Regions from separate parts of the Shewanella sp. Actino-trap-3 genome, predicted to be linked through region 4. Evidence: predicted binding sites of a transcription regulator. Region 4 holds the regulator's gene; each other region holds the start of a gene.
What was found. Region 4 encodes sigma-54, which starts transcription at its own class of promoters, with help from an activator protein. Its sites were predicted from a motif close to GTTGGCACGNNNNTNGNNT; they were not measured.
Positions count from the first base shown of each region.

Region 1: a site for sigma-54 is predicted at 901-919, ahead of flhA (flagellar biosynthesis protein FlhA). Genes of this name have one in related genera too.
Region 2: a site for sigma-54 is predicted at 982-1,000, ahead of fliE (flagellar hook-basal body complex protein FliE). Genes of this name have one in related genera too.
Region 3: a site for sigma-54 is predicted at 1,229-1,247, ahead of flgF (flagellar basal-body rod protein FlgF). Genes of this name have one in related genera too.

Region 1 covers NZ_PJCE01000001.1:1,810,426-1,812,635, reverse strand. The annotation lists gene flhB (flagellar biosynthesis protein FlhB) at 1-852, shown strand, start outside; gene flhA (flagellar biosynthesis protein FlhA) at 987-2,210, shown strand, end outside.
Region 2 covers NZ_PJCE01000001.1:1,824,648-1,826,857, forward strand. The annotation lists gene fliF (flagellar basal-body MS-ring/collar protein FliF) at 1-522, opposite strand, end outside; gene fliE (flagellar hook-basal body complex protein FliE) at 585-926, opposite strand; gene CXF80_RS07760 (sigma-54-dependent transcriptional regulator) at 1,180-2,210, opposite strand, start outside.
Region 3 covers NZ_PJCE01000001.1:1,843,491-1,845,700, forward strand. The annotation lists gene flgG (flagellar basal-body rod protein FlgG) at 1-424, opposite strand, end outside; gene flgF (flagellar basal-body rod protein FlgF) at 440-1,180, opposite strand; gene flgE (flagellar hook protein FlgE) at 1,446-2,210, opposite strand, start outside.
Region 4 covers NZ_PJCE01000001.1:3,855,121-3,857,330, forward strand. The annotation lists gene ptsN (PTS IIA-like nitrogen regulatory protein PtsN) at 1-268, opposite strand, end outside; gene hpf (ribosome hibernation promoting factor) at 271-558, opposite strand; gene CXF80_RS16630 (RNA polymerase factor sigma-54) at 584-2,068, opposite strand.

The DNA of each region.
Region 1 (2,210 bases), 2.0 Mb from region 4:
ATTAGCTTTATTGCTTTACTGGCATTTGTGGCTTTTTTGGGCAATATTGTTTTAGGTGGGATCTCTTTTTCAGTCAAAGCCTTTATGCCTAAAGGCAGTAAGTTAAACCCCATGAACGGTTTTAAGCGTATGTTTGGTACCCAAGCATTGGTTGAACTGACTAAAGGTATTGCTAAATTTGTGGTGGTGGCATTATCCGCTTACTTCCTACTAAAATTTTATTTCATTGATATTTTGACCCTGTCTAGCGATCACCTACCTGGCAATATCTATCATTCTTTAGAGTTGCTCATTTGGATGTTTATCGTACTTTGCAGTTCGATGTTATTGATTGTTATTATAGATGTGCCATTTCAAATTTGGAATCACAAGAAACAATTAAAAATGACCAAGCAAGAAATTAAAGATGAGTATAAAGATTCTGAAGGTAAGCCTGAAGTTAAAGGCAAAATTAGACAAATGCAGCAGGAGATGGCGCAACGGCGTATGATGACCGAAGTGCCTAACGCTGATGTGATTGTGGTTAACCCAGAGCATTATGCTGTGGCGGTAAAATACGATGTAAGTCGCTCTTCTGCGCCATTTTTAATCGCCAAAGGTGTCGATGACGTTGCCTTTAGAATACGTGAAATTGCTCGCGAACATAATGTTGCTATTGTATCGGCCCCGCCATTAGCTCGTGCTATTTACCACACCACTAAGATTGATCAACAAGTGCCAGAAGGCTTATTTACCGCGGTCGCACAAGTACTTGCCTATGTATTTCAGCTTAGGCAATATCAAAAAGGTAAAGGTCGTCGTCCTAAAGCTATCCCACTTAGTCAGCCCATTCCTGATGATTTGAAGCATTAATCGCCACTCAATTCGCTTATGTCGTTAAATGACTACCTCTGTCTTAGTTTTGGCTTAGTTTTTGCTTCGTCAGTCTATTAGCGTCAAATAACAGTACATTATTTCGCAATAGACTACATGAAGGGTTGACCTCAATGGATGCAAAAGCCGCTTTCGGGCAATTTAAACAAATAAGACCGTCGACATTTAAGGGCATTGGTACGCCTTTAATCGTGCTTGCGGCGCTTGGAATGGTGGTGTTGCCCATTCCTGCTTTTTTGCTCGACATCCTATTTTCATTCAATATTGCTTTAGCTTTAGTCGTACTACTCGTTGCCATTTATACGGATAGACCTCTTGATTTTGCTGCATTTCCTACCGTATTACTGGTGGCTACGTTATTAAGGCTTGCCCTTAACGTTGCCTCTACCCGGATTGTATTGCTCGAAGGCCATAATGGTGGTGATGCCGCAGGTAAAGTGATCGAAGCGTTCGGCTCAGTGGTGATTGGGGGTAACTATGCTGTCGGTTTAGTGGTATTCCTTATTTTGATCATCATTAACTTTGCAGTAGTGACCAAAGGTGCGGGGCGTATTTCTGAGGTAAGCGCTCGCTTTACCTTAGATGCCATGCCTGGTAAGCAAATGGCCATTGATGCCGATTTAAATGCCGGTACGCTGACCCAAGAACAAGCCGGTATTCGCCGTGAAGAAGTGACCCGAGAAGCTGACTTTTATGGTGCGATGGACGGGGCGTCAAAATTTGTAAAAGGTGATGCTATCGCCGGTATTATGATCTTAGTCATCAATATCTTAGGTGGCTTTATTATTGGTATTGTGCAGCACGATCTCGATTTTTCTAGCGCCGTAGAAATTTATACGTTATTAACCATTGGTGATGGTTTGGTCGCGCAGATCCCCGGTTTATTATTATCCATTGCCGCGGCTTTATTGGTGACTCGTCAAAACGAGTCAGGCGATATGGGCCAAATGATGTTCAGTCAGATGTTTGACAGTCATAAATCATTAGCCATTGCTGCTGGGTTATTATTTGTCATGGGTGTTGTGCCTGGTATGCCTCATTTCGCGTTTTTGACTTTCGCAGCCATTACCGCAGCTGCCGCGTACTTTGTTTACAAGCGTAATGTTGACAATAAACAAGCTGCACTTACCTTAGCCACAAAAGGGCCGGTTGAGACTAAGAATAAAGAACCTAAAGAGTTAAGCTGGGACGATGTACGCCATGTTGATACCATAGGGCTTGAGGTTGGTTATCGCCTAATTCCATTAGTAGACAAGTCTCAAGGCGGTGAATTATTAGGCAGGATCAAAGGCGTACGTAAGAAATTGTCACAAGAGTTAGGTTTTTTGGTGCCAGCG
Region 2 (2,210 bases), 2.0 Mb from region 4:
AGAGGCATTACGAGCAAAAACGTTTTGTTTTGGTAACGCTAGAATAACTTTGGCACGACTAATACTTTTTAATTCTTCGATAGCCCGAGCCAAGTTTAATTCTTGGCTGAGTTTTAAGCGAGCTTGCTCCATGCGTTGGCTGACACCAAATCCGCTATCTTGGCTTAAGTAATCATTAGCTTGGGTGTTACTTTGAACACCTGCTCGGCTGAGTAATAACTTAACATCTTGATATTTGTCTTCAGGCACTTTCACCACATCGACATTTATTTGATAATCGATTTGATTTTTATCAAGTACATCCAAGACTTGGATCATCTCAGTTGTTTCCATTTTACCCAGTGGACGATACTCAGGCTCTTGGGCCCACATCATCACAAAAACAGCCATAGCAAGACATATCGCTAATGCCAAGATCATGATCACTTGGCGCATCATATCGGCGCCACCAATGCCGCCAAGAAGCCCAGACGGGTTCTCTTGCCGTACGCCGGTATCAGCGGTTGAATTTGAACCTACCATTAAGTCTGTGCTCACAATACTTACCTGCTATATCTGATGTTGTTATTTTATTTGATCTGCGACTAAACAGGCATATTCATGATTTCTTTATAAGCATCGACAAGTTTATTACGTACCTGCACCGTTGCTTCAAAGGCAACGCCAGCTTTTTCACGCGCAATAACCGTATCAGACAAGCTAACCGTGGTGTCACCCATATCTAAACGCGAGGCTAAACTTGACGATGCTTGTTGTAGTTCATTGACGCTACCCACCGCCTGAGACAACAACTGGCTGAAATCAGCACCGGTAGTGTTATTGACTTGCTGGGTTAAATTAGGACGAATTGATGAACCAATAGAAGGGGCTATTTCGCCACGAAGTGACTGCATTTCTTGCATTAATGGATTTGCGCTAATCTGCACGATGTAACTCCCTTTCGTCGGCTTTTTGACGACAACAATAACTGATAATGATTTATAGCAATTTAGATGCCAATATTACAATTAGTAGGCGATAGGTAGAAAACAATTATAAAACGATTAGAAAACAGGCAGGCGAAAGTAACCTATTTACCATATAAAATAGGTCACCTTTTGTCTTAATGATAAAATAAGATAGTAAAATCAATCAATTAAATAAGCTTGAACAAATAATCAATTCGCACATGCATTGGCACTAAGCAGGTAATTGGATCCCCATATCGCGCATTTTTGCCATTTTATAACGTAACGTACGAGCACTGATCCCGAGTTTTTCAGCGACCATTTTCCGACTACCCTGACATTGATTTAGGGTTTCTAAAATAATCACATGCTCTTGGGCTTTTAATTCGCCACCTAAGCCTTCTAATTCGGCAGACTTATCAGTGTCAACATATTCTGGTGCCACTAACGCCACATCGCCAGAGTCTAAAATAATATCATTAACGCCAATATCATCATTAACCCGCAATATCAGTGCCCGTTGAATAACATTGTCTAACTCTCGCACATTACCCGGCCAGCGATGGGTTAATAAACGCCGAGTCGCACCGTCATCCAGCTGTGGTACTGAGGTCATATTAAGTGCTTTAGCATGTTTAATAATTAAATGCCGCGCCAGCGGTAAAATATCGGCAGGGCGTTGATGCAGCGCAGGCCACGTTAACGGGAATACATTAATTCGGTAATATAAATCTTCTCTAAACTCACCCGAGGTGGCCAGCGCTTTAAGATCGCGGTTTGAGGTTGCCAGTACGCGAACATTCAGTTTAATGGTTTTACGGCCACCTAAACGCTCAACCTCACGCTCTTGTAACACCCGCAATAACTTAGCTTGTAACCCCAGCTCCATCTCAGATATTTCATCAAGTAATATGGTGCCGCCTTGGGCTTGTTCAAACTTACCAGGGCATGCCTGATAAGCCCCAGTGAACGCGCCTTTTTCATAACCAAACAAGGTCGCTTCCAACATATTCTCGGGTATTGCAGCGCAATTAATCGCAATAAACGGCTGGTCATGGCGTTGGCTATGTTGGTGAATATAACGCGCCAGCACCTCTTTACCTGAGCCACTCGGCCCCATGATCATTACCGATGCATCAGATACTGCCACACGCTGAGCCAGCGACAACAAGGCTAAACTTTTCTCATCGGCAACCACAGGCTTATCGTGGTTTTGCTTTAAGGGTAAATAGCGGGACACCTGATTCAACAACACTTCAGGCG
Region 3 (2,210 bases), 2.0 Mb from region 4:
TGATCGGCGGCTGAACCACATAGCCTGAACCTGGGGTAACAATCTGACCGGTATCATCCAAGCTAAACTGACCATTACGGGTATAAGCAGCAGTACCATCTGGCATTTGCACTTCAAAAAAGCCTGAACCTTCAATCATTAAATCTAATGAGTTATCGGTGGTGAGCATGTTGCCTTGGGTAAACATTTTTTGGGTAGCAACAACCTTAGTACCGGCACCAATATTTAAGCCATTGGGTAACTTGCTGTTGTCTGAGCTAATGCCACCGGCTTGATTAACGGTTTGATAAAGTAGGTCTTCAAATACCGCTCGGCTTTTCTTAAATCCGACAGTACTGGCGTTAGCCACGTTATTAGAAATAACCGCAATGTTGGTTTGCTGGGCATCTACACCTGTTTTACTTATCCATAACGCTGGATGCATAATAATTACTCCTAACTAGATTCTCATCAAAGAAGCTGACGCCTTATCAATTTCTTCAGCGTTCTTCATCATTTTGACTTGCATTTCATATCGACGTTGAATATCGATCATGGCGACCATTTCTTGCACTGAATTGACATTACTGCCTTCAACTGCGCCACTGACAACTTCAACTCCGGGGTCCTTTGGCGCATCGCCACCGGTAATCAGGCGGAACAAACCATCTTCGCCGCGCATCATGTTCTCGTTACCAGGATTAACTAATTTAATCCTCGCCACTTCTTCGACCACTTCGGCCGTCGCCCCTTGGGGCCTAACTGAAATAATACCGTTGGCGGAAATTTCTACTTTTTCAATTGGGATAGGCAACACAATAGGACCGGAATTGCCCATCACAGGACGATTGCTGCTATTTAATAGCAAACCGGTACTGTCAAATTTCAAACTGCCTGCACGGGTGTAAGCTTCTGAACCGTCAGCCGCTTGTACGGCAACCCAGCCATCGCCTTTAACTGCGATATCAAGGTCGCGACCGGTGGTTTTAATGGGACCGCCGTTAAAGTTACTGCCGGGGCTTTCCATCATCGCAAATACTCGCGTAGGCAAGCCTTCACCAAAGGCCTGCATTGAACGGGCTTGGACCATGTCAGCTTTAAATCCATCAGTATTGGCGTTGGCAAGATTGTTAGCACTTACTGCTAAGGCGTTCATACCTTGCTTTGCGCCACTCATGGCAATATAAAGAAATTTGTCCATTTGTTGCTCCGTCAAACTTTCTGCAAAAACAATTTATATACACAGAATAAGCAAGCATCATGCCAATGAGTTTTAAGGCGTATTATGGAGATGTAATAGATTGAATCAGTTAGGAATTAACATTAACGAATAACTCATGAGTGTCAAAAAAGCATCAAACAACACCAGGGAATAATAACGAGGACTAATAATGAGGGCGAATAATGAAGGGGTAAAGGCAAGGTGTTGCCGTAAACGGCAACACCTATCATGACGCGTGGTTAACTTAGCGGATCTGTAATATGGTTTGGTTTAAGGTATTGTTCACTTCAAGGGTACGCGAGTTAGCTTGGAAGTTACGCTGAGCCGAGATTAAATCCACCAGCTCGGTGGTTAACTCAACGTTTGACTGTTCAAGCGCAGAAGATTTTATACTACCAAATGTACCACTATTGGCCTCTCCCGCTAATGCTGCACCTGAATCGATACTGGCTTTCCAAGACGTATTCCCCACCTGGGTGAGTCCTTGCTCATTGGCAAAACGCACCAAGGCTACTCGCGATAACGGCACCGTTGAGCCATTACTGTAGCTTGCGGTCACTAAACCATCAGCGCCAATACCTACGTTAGTCAATCGGCCAACGGTAATACCATCTTGGGTTAATTTAGTCACTTCAAACGGAGAAGCATACTGGGTTGGATTATCAAACTTTATATTAAGAGTTTGAGTACCATCGGCCCCAGGGCCTAAAGCATTTGCACCCGCAGTGCCTAATGGCTCCGTGGTAATCGGATCTGGGTTACTGCCTATATTAGCACCTACTGAGTTAAAGGTAAGCACTGCACCCGACCATGTTCCTCCTAATCCATCGGGATCAGCAGCTTCTGCCAATGCACTATTATCTTTGGTGCCATCATCATCAGTATCTGTTTCATAACTGCCAGCAACAGTCGTGTCAACAGGCTTTCCATCGACAGCATAAAAGGCCACCCAATTACTTTCGCCAGTATATGAACCCTGCTCAGGCTTAATAAAGTAACTGGTCATAAT
Region 4 (2,210 bases):
CATCAAAGGCAATGGCTTCTTCACATTTAACAAATATCGCGATGGGGTGATCGATGGTCGTTAATCGACCATGAGGTATCGCAATGCCATTTCCTATACCTGTGCTACCCATTTTTTCTCTCGCTAATAGGCTTTCAAAAACCTCTTGCGAAGACAGGGTTGGATACTGGGCAGCGACTAAATTGCTGATGAGTTCCAGTACTTTTTTCTTACTGCCCGGTGTGGCACAGGTAGTGCATTCCGGCTGCAGAATGGTACAAAGTTCCATCGTTAGTGTTTTGTATACTTCTCTTTGTGTTTAATTACCTGACGGTCGAGTTTATCGATCAGGGCGTCTATTGCAGCATACATATCAGTATTTTCTGACATAGCAAAAATCTCTGCGCCATTAACGTGGATTTTGGCTTCTGCTTTTTGTTGTAATTTTTCTACATGGAGTACAACGTGTACATTATGGATCTGATCGAAGTGTCGTTCAAGCTTTGAAAATTTACCATTAACATACTCACGTAAAGATTCTGTTATTTCGACATGACGTCCAGTCAGATTTATATCCATAGAAAATCCTCCACAACCTTGTAGGTTATAAACTCTTACGTTGGTTTGAGGGCGGGATTAGCATTGCTTCTCGGTATTTTGCAATCGTACGACGAGCAACGTTTATGCCTTGTTCTGCCAGAAGTTGAGCCATTTTACTGTCACTCAATGGTTTTTTCTGGTTTTCTGCGGCAACCAGCTTTTTGATAAAAGCACGAATTGCTGTTGATGAGCATTCCCCGCCATCGTCAGTGCTGACATGGCTAGAGAAGAAGTACTTTAGTTCAAATAGTCCACGTGGGGTGTGCATATATTTTTGTGTGGTGACTCGTGAAATTGTCGATTCATGCATTTCTACTGCTTCAGCGATATCATTTAGCACCATAGGTTTCATGGCTTCTTCACCGTATTCAAAGAAGCCTTGCTGAAATTGCACAATGCAATTTGCCACTTTGAGTAGAGTATCATTGCGGCTTTCGATACTTTTAATAAACCATTTAGCCTCTTGCAAATGGCCTCGAATAAATTGACTGTCAGACTGATTTTTACTGCTTCTAGCCATGGCAGCGTATTGCTGATTAACGCCAATTTTGGGCATATTGTCTGGGTTTAACTCTACAACCCAACGGCCATTTTTCTTTAGTACCGTGACATCGGGAATAACGAATTCGTCTTCGGTGGCGGTGATCAATAAGCCTGGACGAGGATTGAGTGATTGGATTAGGGTGATGGCGTCACGTAACTCATTTTCTTTTAGCTTAGTTTTGCGCATCAATAATCTAAAATCACGCCCAGCAATTAAGGTTAAATAGTCTTTAATTAGCAAACGGGCATTATCGATATAGGGTGTGGTGTTAGAGAATTGCGCTAATTGGATCAATAAACATTCACTTAAATCACGTGCAGCAACACCAACGGGATCAAAGTGTTGAATTCGTTTTAATACAGCTTCAACTTCATCTAACTCAACATTTTCGTCACCCATGGCTTCGAGAATATCGTCGGTACTTTGGGTTAAATAACCGCGTTCATCCACGGCGTCGATGATCGCTGTGGCAATGGCAAGATCGGTCTCTGAAAATGGAGTGAGATTTTTCTGCCATTCTAAATGTTCATACAGACCTTCGGTGGTTTCACCTTGAAACGGCATGTCATCATCGCGCATGCTAGCACTACCTGAACCTGACATCGGCGAGGCGGTGTACACTTCATCCCATGTAGTATCCATGGCTAAATCATCCATGGTTTCTTTGGTCATAGATTCTGCTGTGTCGACTGTTGAGGTGTCTTTTTCAATATTGACAATGCTGTTGTCACTGAAGTCTGTATCAGCTTGGTCGCGATTTTCTTTTACGGGGTCTTTTGCTTCAGAAAACTCATCTTCTATTTCAAGTAATGGATTTGAATCCAATGCTTGTTGGATTTCTTGCTGTAGCTCCAATGACGATAATTGCAGTAAGCGAATGGCTTGCTGCAATTGTGGGGTCATGGTTAAGTGTTGACCCATTTTAAGTTGGAGTGACGCTTTCATTTACCGCTTATCCCTAGATGATTTCCATAAAAGTGACAATTTATAAAACTGTAATGGATTGTCACGTACATCAATGATGTTTAACGCTGTTTAGATATCGTTCAATCAAATGAGTTAGATAGACTAAAGGCCCGTAAAGTAA